One region of the Synechococcus sp. A15-44 genome, then DNA from elsewhere that is predicted to be linked to it. Evidence: riboswitches for the same ligand, from Rfam matches in the RefSeq annotation. Region 1 holds a riboswitch; the other holds the start of a gene.
What was found. Region 1 has a riboswitch for cobalamin ahead of SynA1544_RS11030 (HupE/UreJ family protein). Riboswitches for the same ligand answer to the same signal wherever they lie in the genome.
Positions count from the first base shown of each region.

Region 2: linked by a shared signal. The riboswitch ahead of SynA1544_RS08645 (HupE/UreJ family protein) and the one ahead of SynA1544_RS11030 (HupE/UreJ family protein) in region 1 are both predicted to bind cobalamin.

Region 1 is NZ_CP047938.1:1,971,935-1,978,002, reverse strand. It holds partial or broken gene SynA1544_RS11040 (HupE/UreJ family protein) at 2-636, shown strand; gene SynA1544_RS11035 (hypothetical protein) at 653-844, opposite strand; cobalamin riboswitch at 961-1,109, shown strand; gene SynA1544_RS11030 (HupE/UreJ family protein) at 1,134-1,745, shown strand; gene SynA1544_RS11025 (hypothetical protein) at 1,987-2,181, opposite strand; gene SynA1544_RS11020 (IS481 family transposase) at 2,701-3,633, shown strand; gene SynA1544_RS11015 (glutamine synthetase III) at 3,829-6,000, shown strand; gene SynA1544_RS11010 (glycogen/starch/alpha-glucan phosphorylase) at 6,032-6,068, shown strand, end outside.
Region 2 is NZ_CP047938.1:1,530,022-1,536,089, reverse strand. It holds gene SynA1544_RS08665 (hypothetical protein) at 1-284, shown strand, start outside; gene SynA1544_RS08660 (hypothetical protein) at 281-514, shown strand; gene SynA1544_RS08655 (hypothetical protein) at 524-973, opposite strand; gene SynA1544_RS08650 (c-type cytochrome) at 1,196-1,480, shown strand; cobalamin riboswitch at 1,592-1,741, shown strand; gene SynA1544_RS08645 (HupE/UreJ family protein) at 1,749-2,381, shown strand; gene SynA1544_RS08640 (iron uptake porin) at 2,452-4,038, shown strand; gene SynA1544_RS08635 (Crp/Fnr family transcriptional regulator) at 4,359-4,907, shown strand; gene SynA1544_RS08630 (extracellular solute-binding protein) at 4,926-5,972, opposite strand; gene SynA1544_RS08625 (Fe2+-dependent dioxygenase) at 6,055-6,068, shown strand, end outside.

The DNA.
Region 1 (6,068 bases):
TATGAATGCATTGACGAAAGCCAGCCCCATGCTGCGGGCTGGTGTGATCTCCATTGCGGGATTGCTCACCCTTTCCCTGTTCACTCCTGCCCATGCCCATCACCCCTTTGGCATGGGCGACAGCGCTGCCCTCACCCCCCTGCAGGGATGCTCAGTGGCATTGGTCACCCGCTGCTGGGTCCCGACCATCTCCTGTTTCTGCTGGCCATCGCCTTCATTGGCCTGCAACGTCCCCGCGCCTGGGTGATTCCTCTGCTGGCTGCAGGCCTGGGCGGCAGTGTTCTGTCCCAGTTCATCCCCCTGCCGGATGCCGTGGCTCCCTGGGCGGAGGCCATGGTCTCCCTCAGCCTGGTGGTGGAGGGTTTGATGGCCCTCACCGTGGCCTCCACCCGTTGGTTGCTGCCGCTGGTGGCCCTGCATGGTTTTCTGCTGGGCAGCACCATCGTTGGTGCGGAACCCACCCCGCTGTTCACCTATTTCCTGGGCCTGCTGATTGGCCAAGGCGCGCTGCTGCTGGTGGTGACCAGCTGGTCCCAGTCCTTGCTGCAGCGCATCGGTGCCTAGGGGCAACGCCTTGGTGCCGGCATCTGGATGGGCATCGGCATGGCCTTTGCCTGGGTGGCCCTGATCGATTGATTACGAGCACGCCGTTTCACAGCTGCTGACACCAGGGATCACCTCTGGGGTTTTTCTTTTCCGGATGATCCAGGTTGTTCAGCACTCGGGTTTTCCTGCCGACCCTCTTTGCTTCCGCATAAGCGACCTCCAAAGATCCTGCTGTCGTGTGGAGGTGCCATTCCATGAAGGGGTTCAGTTCTTGGATTCGGAACTGCTCTCCTGCCATCCCTCAGTCGCCCTCCATAACTTTCTCCACCACTGCATCCTTCACCCTGTCCTGAAAGGTCTTGCCGTCTTGCTCAGGGGCAATCGCATTGGCAGTCGGCTAGGGGCGGTAGAAAAGTTATAAGTGGGGATGACGGATCCACCTCCTAAGAGGTTGGCAAAACGAGGAAAGTGCGGTGAGGGAGTCCCCAAGTCCGCCGCTGTCCCGCAACTGTGATGGGGTTCGCCCCTCAGTCAGAGCACTCGCCGTCTCCAATCCCATTCGTTCTCGGCGAGGACCGAAGCATTCCATGAAACGTTCCCTTTTCCCCCTGGTTGCCCTGACCGCTGGATCCGCTGTGGTACTTGGCACCCATCCCGCTCTTGCTCATGGCACTGCTGGTGGTGGTGCTCTTAGCGGTCTGACCCACCCACTGCTGGGGTTAGATCACCTGCTAATGCTGATGGCAGTTGGCACTGCTGCGTCCTTCATCTCCTCCCAACTGCTGCTGTGGGCACTGGGCGGGGCAGTAATCGGTGCTGTTTTGGGATTCACAGGATTCACCGTCACCTCTGCGGAAGTGCTTGCGGCACTGGCGATCTCAGCGGTAGGTGCGTTGATCCTGGTAGCGGGCAAAGTCGCCAAGACCTCCAACCTCACCGCCATCAGCGGGGTGGTGGTCGCAGGAGGGATCGCTATTCACGCCATGCTCCATGGACTGGAGGCACCCAAGGACAGCAGCACCCTGATCTGGTGGAGCGGTGCTCTGCTGAGTTCAGTGCTGGTGTGCGGCGGTTCCTATCTGCTTCTCAAGAAACTGCCCACATCGGTCAGCAAGGCGGCAGCAGTTGCCTTTCTTGCCATCGGTGGGTTGCTTGCCTTTGGTCCGTTGGGTCTGCTGGCGGGTGGCGCTGGGGCATGACCCTGAACTGCTGAGATCGCCAGTGCCGCCAGCATTTTTGACGCATTAGTCCCCTTCAGTGGCGGCATTCCCTGCCGCCTTTTTTATTGCTTACGGGCAACCGAACCTTGATAGGTGCCCACTACCTCTCCCGACGGTTCTCCTGTTCCTGACAGCGGAACACTTGGAAGAGGTTGGTTGGGAGGTGCCATTCCATGAAGGGGTTCAGTTCTTGGATTCGGAACTGCTCTCCTGCCATCCCTCAGTCGCCCTCCATAACTTTCTCCACCACTGCATCCTTCACCCTGTCCTGAAAGGTCTTGCCGTCTTGCTCAAGGGCAATCGCATTGGCAGTCGGCAAGCAAGCGCCCCGTTGAGGGGCATTTTTTTGAATAAACAGTGCAGTTATCCAGCCCATCTGCTTTCGCCGCGTCAGCGCCCAGAGCTTCAAGCCCAAGCTGGCTTAGGGCACCGCTCTGGAAGCTCAGACCATTCGGCGTATTCCTCAACCGGTTGTCCCGCATAGACGCATTGCCGGCAGTACTCGACCTTCCGTTCTAAGAACTCCATTTCTCGCTTCAAGGCGATCAGATTCGGGGCCTTGACCTCCTCTGCTGCCCGGAACCGATAAACGGCGTGCGTGAATTCCTCCTGAGCATCACGGAGCTTGTGCTCTGAGGTGAATGAGTCGAAGTTCTTGCGGAGTGACATGGATGGCTTGGACCTGAGATGGTCGATGTCGGCTTGGGGAATGCTTATCCCCCACATGTTCGCTTGGGATCCATTGCCGCGCAGTCAGTCTGACTGCCTTGCTATGCGACCGGTTCCCCCACAAATTCACCCATGACAAGGAAGGGACTTCGAGGCACAATGGAAGCTCCCTAGGTGTTCAGTCTCAGCAGGTTGTTCAGTAGCCAATGAGGTGTGAGGCCGTTACGGGTTGAGGTGCGACCCACCAACCCAGACCTCACGCCCCATGCATAGCCATCCCAATGCCCGGCTGACACAGAAGAGCCGGCTCAGGCTCGTCAATCAACACCTCCAAGACCGTCGTCCCCTGGCTGAACTGGCTGCAGAAGCAGGGATCAGCCTCCGCTGTGCCTACAAGTGGCTGGCCCGCTACCGCTCAGGCGGTGCACCTTCTCTGGCGGATCGACGCAGTGTTCGCCGCACCCAGCGGCGGACGTTCGATCCGCAGCAACTGCAGCACGCCGTGGAGCTCCGTCATCAACGGCTGCACCTGCGCCACATCGCGAGGCTTCTAGCAGCACCTTTCTCCACCGTGGCCAGGGTGCTCAACCGCCTGGGACTGGGGCGGCTGCGGAATCTCGAGCCCAAACCATCAGTCCAGCGCTACGAGCGGGAGCATCCCGGAGACCTGATCCATATCGACGTCAAAAAGCTCGCCCGCTTTCGAAAGGTCGGCCACCGCATCACCGGCAACCGCCAGCAGTGCCGCTCTACTGGCGTCGGCTACGACCGTGTCCACGTCGCCATTGATGACGCCACACGGCTTGCTTACGTCGAGGTGCTCGCCGACGAGCAGCAGGCAACGGCCATTGGCTTTATGAGCCGAGTTTTGGCTTGGTTCAACAGTCAGGGCGTCGAGTGCAGGCAGGTCATGTCTGACAACGGCCCCGCCTATGTCTCACGCAGCTTTGCCAAGGCCTGCAAAGCCCTTGGCCTCAAGCACATCCGCACCAGGCCCTACACCCCGAGGACCAACGGCAAAGCCGAACGGTTCATCCAGACCTTGTGCCGGGAATGGGCCTACGGGATGCCGTTCCAGAACTCAGAGGAACGCAATCAGTGGCTGCCTCGCTACCTGTCGATCTATAACCGTCTCAGGAAGCACACAGCACTCGGCGACCGATCACCTCAGCAGCGGCTCAACGAGCTGCTCCGCTGATCAACGTGGTGAGACACAACACCTAGGGATGCACTTCCCAGTGGTGGTCTTTGATTTGGCCAGATTTGGGATCTTCTGAGAACTCCTAAATCAGGTTTTCAACGGAGAGGAAAACTTTCTGAATCCGTAACAACACCCACATTCAGCCGTCACCGCGCTCTTGTTCTGTGTGATCACAAGAGTGGGTCTCACACCATGCCCTCAGCTGCGCGCCTTCAGGCTTATCAGCAGATTCAGCAACGCCAACCGGTTGCCGTGGAGGCCTCCCAGCCCCTCGCTACCACCTGGGCCGACGATGTGTTCACCCTGGAGCGGATGAAGGGTGCCCTGCCCAAGGCCGTGTTCAAGTCGATCCAGCGTTCGATCCGTCAGGGCAGCAAACTCGATCTCTCCGTGGCCGATGCCGTCGCCCAGTCGATGAAGGAATGGGCCACCGCCCACGGGGCGCTGTATTACGCCCACGTATTTTACCCGCTCACCAATCTCACCGCGGAGAAACACGACGGATTCATTTCACCGCAATCGGATGGTTCGGCGATCAGCGAATTCTCCGGCAAGTTTCTGGTGCAGGGCGAACCGGATGGGTCGTCGTTTCCCAATGGCGGCATTCGCTCCACCTTTGAAGCCCGCGGTTACACCGCCTGGGATGTCACCAGCCCCGCCTATCTGATGCGCACACCGAATGGGGTGACGCTCTGCATTCCCACCGTGTTCGTGAGCTGGACCGGGGAAGCTCTCGACAAAAAAACACCCCTGCTGCGCTCCAATGCGGCGATGGATCAGCAGGCGCGCCGGCTTCTGCAGCTGCTGGGCGAAACCGAGATCGCACCGGTGAATTCCAGCTGCGGTGCGGAGCAGGAGTATTTCCTGGTTGACGAAGCCTTTGCCGCCCTGCGCCCCGACCTGCGCCTCGCCGGACGCACCCTCTACGGCGCTCCGCCAGCGAAAGGGCAGCAGTTTGACGACCACTATTTCGGGGCGATCCCGGAGCGGGTGCAGGTGTTCATGCAAGACGTGGAGCAACAGCTCTATCGCCTCGGCATCCCGGCCAAAACCCGTCACAACGAGGTAGCGCCGGGGCAATTTGAAATCGCGCCGTTCCACGAAGCGGCGAATGTGGCGACCGATCACCAGCAGCTGATCATGACCGTGCTGCGCAGCACGGCCAAACGCCATGGCTTCACCTGCCTGCTGCACGAAAAACCGTTTGCGGGCGTGAACGGCAGTGGCAAACACGTGAACTGGTCGGTGGGGAACACCACCCAGGGCAACCTGCTCGACCCCGGCGACACCCCGCATCAGAACCTGCAGTTTCTGCTCTTCTGCGCCGCGGTGATCCGGGGTGTCCACCGCTTCGGCCCCCTGATGCGTACGGCGATCGCCACCGCCAGCAACGATCACCGCCTCGGTGCCAACGAGGCCCCGCCGGCGATCATTTCGGTGTATCTCGGCAGCCAGCTCGAGGATGTGTTCTCCCAGATCCAGAGCGGCTCTCTCAGCGGCTCGGCGAGCAAGGCGCTGATGTCGCTGGGGATCGACACCCTGCCCGAACTCAATCGCGATCCGGGCGATCGCAACCGCACCTCCCCTTTTGCCTTCACCGGCAACCGCTTCGAATTCCGCGCCGTTGGCTCCGGCCAGTCCGTGGCCGGCCCCTTGGTGGTGCTGAACACGATCCTGGCCGATTCGATCGTCTGGGTGGCCGACCAGCTGGAGGATGGGCTCAAGGCCGGCTCCTCCCTGGAGGAAGCGGGCTTCCAGGTGATCAAACGCACCATGGATGATCACGGTGCCGTGGTGTTCGGCGGCGATGGCTACTCAAGCGAATGGCATCACAAAGCCGTGGAGGAACGCGGGCTGGAGAACCTGCGCACCACCGCCGATGCCCTGCCTGTGCTGCATCGCCCCGAGATCCGCGAGCTGTTCGAGCGGCAGGGGGTGCTGAGCCCGGTGGAGCTCGAAAGCCGCTTTGAGGTCTATGCCGAGCAATACGTGCTGGCGATCGAAGTGGAGGCCCGGCTGGCGTTGCGTCTCGCCCGCACCCAGGTTTTGCCGGCGGTGATGGCCTATCAACGCACGCTCACGGAAGTGATGCTGGAGCAGAAGCACCTGCGCCAACCGGTCACACCGGAGATCCCGGCAACGATCGCCGAGGGGATCGGCATCGTGAGCAGCCGATCCACCGACCTCGAGCGGGCGATCAAGAGCCTGCCCGAAAGCGATCCCGTCGCCCAGATGCGCTACTGCGCCGAAACCCTGCTGCCCCTGATGCAGGTACTGCGCGGTGCGGTGGATGGCCTGGAAGAGCTAGTGGATGACAACCTCTGGCCCCTTCCCACCTACGAAGAGATGCTCTTCATGCGCTGAGTCGAACCCCGCACCCTTCTGGAGCCAGTCCATGCCGACATCGGAAGCCAACGCCGGCGCCCCGCGCC
Region 2 (6,068 bases), 440 kb from region 1:
CTCTTGTGGAGGACGTCGGGTCCGGAAACGTCATCGATGCCGAACTGCTCGATGGGTGCCCGGTGGAAGCTCACGAACTCGATGAAATGGATGCGTCCCAGGCCGCGCAGGTCGCCGCCCATTGCTTCGGCCTGCTCTTCGATCACAAGGTGGAGCAGCAGGAGGGGATCGAGGCGGATCTCGATGCGGGCCTGTGGACCGGCACCGTTGAAGGCTTCGGGTTTCAGATCAGCCGGGATGACGTCGGCGATCTTGTCCTCGATTTCTCGAGCCAGCCGGCATGACGGTTGATGAGCTGCGCAGCGACCTGACGGCCCGGCTGGGTGAGCAGGTGGAGCAGGTGTTCACCCGTGATGGAGCCTCTGTTGACGACATCACCGAGCTCTTCCAGCCCTCCCCTGCTGGTTTTGGTGGCCAGCTGCGACTGAAACGCAGCGGCCGCCGTCTGACCTGGGAGCTCTGGCTGGAGGACGGCGACTCCTGGAACTTCCATGCAGCCGATCTGGCCGAGTGAGCCAACCTGCTACAGCGTCTGCGGATGCAGGCGACTGGGGCGATAGGAGAGCAGGAATTTCTGCTCGTCGTTGGCCCTGCGTTTCACGGCCGTGATCAGGTCTTCCCCGGTGTTCCAGACCCAGATCTGATCGCTGCTGTCTGCCTCTTCAATGCTTGTGCTGAGCGGTGAGCCGTGGCGGGCTCGCAATCCGGCCAGCACCTCTGTCATGTCGTCGATGGCGAACTCATAGGCCAGCGATTGCAGGCCCTGGGTCTGGCTCAATTCAAAGGTGACCCGGGAGACCGGCAATCGGTCCAAGAGCACGTCGTGGGCTTCAAATCGCTCCTGAGCCCGATCTCCGGTCGATTGAACGGGCCCCAGATGGGCATGCACCTGATCCAGCGGCATTCCCCAAGCCAAACCTTCCACACAGGCTGAAGCTGGGGTCCCATGAAGGAACACCACAACCACTGCCATCAGGGCAATCAGGAGTGATCTCACTGTTGGTTATGCCCCGTGATGCGTTGTGCCCATTCTGCAGAGCCTGTCTTTTTCTTTTCCTAAAGACAACTTAAGAATCATGTGCTTTGAATCGATTGCTGGGGCTTCAAGACCAAGCTTCGTGAGTCAAAACACCTCTTCACGCGTTACCTTCTTTCTCTCGCGCTTGCCGCTTTGATCGCGTTGTTTGCGCCTTCCATGGTTTCTGCTGCAGATGTGGCCCATGGTGAGCAGGTGTTTTCGTTGATTTGCGCGGCTTGCCACATCGGAGGCGGCAACGTTGTGAACGGTCAGCGCACGCTCCAACAGGACGATCTCAAGGCGTATCTCGCCAACTACAACGACGGCCATGAAGAAGCCATTGCGTATCAGGTGACCAATGGCAAGAACGGCATGCCTGCTTTCGGCCCAAAACTGAGCGATGCAGATATTGCTGATGTTGCTGCTTACGTCGAATCCCAATCGGTCAAAGGCTGGTCTTGATTCAACTGACTTGACCACATCGCAAATCTGAGCCCAACGCTCTCCAACCGTCCCCTGGCTGGTGCACCGGTCAGGGGCTTTTTGATGTGGAACTGACGCTCTGTGGTGGCGCCGGTAGGGTGGGGTGCTGGTTTCAGCGGGGAACAGCCGCTGAAGGAAACGGGGAAAGAGCAGTGAAAATCTGCCGCTGTCCCGCAGCTGTGAAACGTCGGCTCTCCGCCCACGTCAGTCAGAACGCCCGCCAGATCAAACCGACGAGGATCGACTTTTGAATTCTTTGCCACTGGCCCTGCGCAGGCCGCTGCAGATCGCCGGCCCTTCGCTTCTGGCGGTTCTTCTCCTGGCCAGTCCGGCGTTCGCCCACCACCCCTTTGGCATGGGCGACAGCGCTGCCCTCACCCCCCTGCAGGGATTGCTCAGTGGCGTTGGTCATCCGCTGCTGGGTCCTGACCATCTCCTGTTTCTGCTGGCCATCGCCTTCATCGGCCTGCAACGTCCCCGCGCCTGGGTGATTCCTCTGCTGGCTGCAGGCCTGGGCGGCAGTGTTCTGTCGCAGTTCATCCCCCTGCCGGATGCCGTGGCTCCCTGGGCGGAGGCCATGGTCTCCCTCAGCCTGGTGGTGGAGGGTTTGATGGCCCTCACGGTGGCCTCCACCCGTTGGTTGCTGCCGCTGGTGGCCCTGCACGGTTTTCTGCTCGGCAGCACCATCGTTGGTGCGGAACCTACCCCGCTGTTCACCTATTTCCTGGGCCTGCTGATTGGCCAAGGCGCGCTGCTGCTGGTGGTAAGCAACTGGTCCATGTCTCTGGTTGAGCGCCTCGGCTCCCAGGGGCAACGGCTTGGCGCCGGCATCTGGATGGGTATCGGCATGGCCTTTGCCTGGGTTGCCCTGATCGACTGATCACGAGCACGCCGTTTCACAGCGTCTGACCCCAGGGATCACCTCTGGGGTTTTTTATCTCTTCCCAGTCATGACGTTTCTCCAGCAACTGCTGGTGGCTCCTGCTGCCCTTGGCCTGATAGCCCCTTTGGCTGTGGTCAACAGCCCAGCCGCCCATGCCACCGAGCTGAACATCAACGGCGTTTCTGATTACGCGGCTACTGCCAGTGGCAACAGCCTTGATCAGGTCACCAGCGTCACCCAGTTCGCCGACGTTGTCCCCACCGACTGGGCCTATCAGGCTCTGGCCAACCTGGTGGAGACCTACGGCTGCGTCGCCGGTTACCCCAACGGCAGCTTCCGTGGCAACCGGGCCATGACCCGCTATGAAGCGGCCGCCCTGCTGAACGCTTGCCTCGACCGGATCACTGAAGTGACCGACGAGCTGCGTCGTCTGCTCAAGGAATTCGAAACCGAGCTGGCCATCCTCAAGGGTCGCGTTGACGGCCTCGAGGCCCGCGTGGGCGAACTGGAAGCAACCCAGTTCTCCACCACCACCAAACTCAAGGGCCAGGCCACCTGGGTGTTCGGAGCCAGTCGCTTCAAGGGATCCGCGTCCCGGCTGCGTGCGGAGAGCAATGCCGAGTTCGGCGGAACCGTATTCAATTACGACCTTCAGCTGGGGTTGGCCACCTCCTTCACCGGCAAGGATCAATTGATCACGGTGTTGCGTGGCGGCAATTTCGACGGAGACGGCAACGTCTTCGGCAGTGGAGGGCCGTCGGGCCTCGCCACCCTGGAAACTGCGTTTCAGGAGGGTGATCGCCCCAATCTGGTGGCGATCGACAAACTCTTCTATTCCTTCCCCTTGGGGGATGAGATCACCATCACCACCGGCCCGATTGTTGGCCAGGAAGACATGCTCGCGATCTGGCCGAGCGTCTATCCCAGTGATCCGATTCTCGATGTGCTCACGGTGAATGGAGCTCCGGGGGCCTACAACAAAAACAAAGGTGCGGGCGTGGGCATCAGCTGGGCCGCGGAAAGCGGAGCCCGCGCGTCGGCCAACTATGTGGCGGCCAATGGTGCATCAAGCGACACACGTTCCGGTGGTTTCGCCACCGACGAGGCTGGGGGCACCGGCACCCTGCAGCTGGGTTGGGAGGGTGACAACTGGGGCGTAGCTGCCCTCTATTCCAAGGTTCAGAACGGTCAAGACCTGATCGTGTATGTCTCCCCCTTCGTCAGGGATCGCTTCAGTGATCAGGGCGTGACCCACGCCTATGCCCTCGGTGGTTTCTGGCAGCCGTTGGAGAGCGGCTGGCTTCCTTCGCTGTCGCTCGGTTGGGGCATCAATCAATCCGACACCCAGCGCAAGGGCCAGGTGAGCACCAGTCAGTCCTGGAGGGCTGGGCTGGAATGGAACGATGTGTTGATGGCGGGGAATAATGCCGGAATGGCTGTGGGCCAGCCTGTTTTTGCGACGGATCTGCGAGGTGGCGACACCCCTGCTGATGGCCAGTTCATCTGGGAGTGGTGGTATCAGTTCCAAGTGACCGACAACATCAGCGTCACCCCGGCGCTGTTCTATCTGTCGCGACCCATGGGTGAGCTCACACCGGATGGTTCAACCTTCCAGCAACTGGGCGGGCTGATCAAAACGACATTTGTGTTCTGAGCCGTGAATCAATAGCGACCCCGCGCGGTTGCAATGGATCAACCCCCTGTTGAAGGCCTCGTTGAACGTGGTGGCAGCCCGTCACCACGCCAATGCTTCGGATTCAAGGGGATGCCCAGTTGCTCCGTGCCCTGCTGTTGCATGCCAACGAGCAGGTGTCGGCCGCAGTTGAGAAAAGGTCTCAAATCAGTGGGCTTATTGAGAATGACTTGCAATATCGACAAGAGATCTGTACTGTTGCGAGGAATTCTCAATCGCGATAATCCGTGACCGCGTCCGCCTACCGCTTCCTGCCGGACAATCCGATTGCTCCGTTGAGCATGCCCCGCTCGCAGACGGTGCTGATTGATCCAGCCGGGCGTGATCAGGCCACGGTTCTTGAGGTGATTGAAGGGGTGTGCCGCGTGTACTGCCCCTGTGAAGAAACGGAGGGAATGACCCTGGCGTTTCTGCAGTCGGGCGATCGCCTGCGCACCGATCGTCTCTGCAGTGATGGCGTTTGCATCGAGGCCCTCACCGCCCTGAAATTTCGGCGTGACGCTGTCTCAACGGATGAGCTGGGTCTTGATGCGGTGAATGAATGGACGCTCCAGCTCCTGCGCATTCGTCATCTGGGTCAGGCTGAGCAACGGCTGCATGCCCTGATGGCGCTGCTGGTGAACCGACTCGGGTTTCGTTGCCGCGATGCGTTCCAACTTCCGTTTCGCCTCACCCACGACCGCTTCGGTGAACTCATCGGTGCAACCCGGGTGACTACCACTCGCCTGATGTCGAAATGGCGTCAGGCGGAACTGGTGGCCATGGCGTCCGGTGACGTCACGATGCAGCTCTCACCAGAGTTGATCGCAACTTCACCGCTTCAGTTTTGACGATATGGCTCGCTGGCCTCAGCGCCAGCCAGCCTGAGCCATCACTTGAATCGCCTTTTTCTGGTTGGCACCGATCGCGCTGATGGGCACGTTGTCGGCGGTAAACCGTCCGTACTGTTTCAGCACATTTGAGGAGCCCTGACTTTTCAGTGGGTATTCGTGGGTTGGCCCAGCAAGCGCCTGGCTTCCCTGCGGAGATGAGAGGAATTCAATCAACTTCACCGCTTCCCGTTTGTTTTGGGCTGAAGTGGCAATGCCAGCTGCGCTGATGTTCACGTGAGCTGGATTGGGCATGATTAATCTCACATTCTTTGCAAGCTCCTGATCACCCTTGCCTTTGTCTCCGGCTTGCATGCGTGCCAGGTAGTAGTGATTCACAACGCCAACCCCACATTTGCCCTGGCCAACGGCACGAATGAGGGATGTATCTCCGGAGAAGAAGGGCTGCTTGACATTGTCCACCATTGACCGGACCCAGGCTGTTGCTCCGGCTTGACCCTTTAGAACAATTTGGTCAGCAACAAGGGATTGGTTGTAGACATTCTTTCGCTTGCGCAGGCAAAGCTTTCCTTTTAATTCCGGCTTGCCGAGATCGTCGTAGTTGTTGATCGTGGAGGGATTAACAAGCTTGGGGTTGACAATGATCGAGCGCACGCGTCTTGTTAAGCCAAACCAGCGGTTGGATGGGTCCCGATAGCGCGCCGGGATGTTCGCTTTCAGTGTGTTGCTCTGAACCGGCTGCAGCAATCCTGCATTGGCTGCATCATTGATGCGCGCAGCATCCACCAAGAGGATGACGTCTGCCTTGGAGTTGCTTCCCTCCCGTTTGAGCCGTTCCACCAGCGAGATGCCGGTGGCTTCAATCAGTCGAACTTTGATCCCTGTTTTCTCGCTGAAACGTTTGAAAACCTGTCGGTCAGTGTTGTAGTGGCGACCTGAATAAACACGCACTTCTTGCGCACCAACAGCGGCGCATCCAACCAGTGGAGCAACGAGGCAGAGTCCAGCGAGAACCTTCAACATGGCTTTACTCTTCATCTCACCATCATAGGTGTTTGATGTCATCTCACTGAGCCAGTTTGTGCGATGTTTTCGTATCATTTGGTCGACTGTCTAGGGTGGTGCAAAGGTTTCGCACTCATTGCGGATGGATCATCTTGT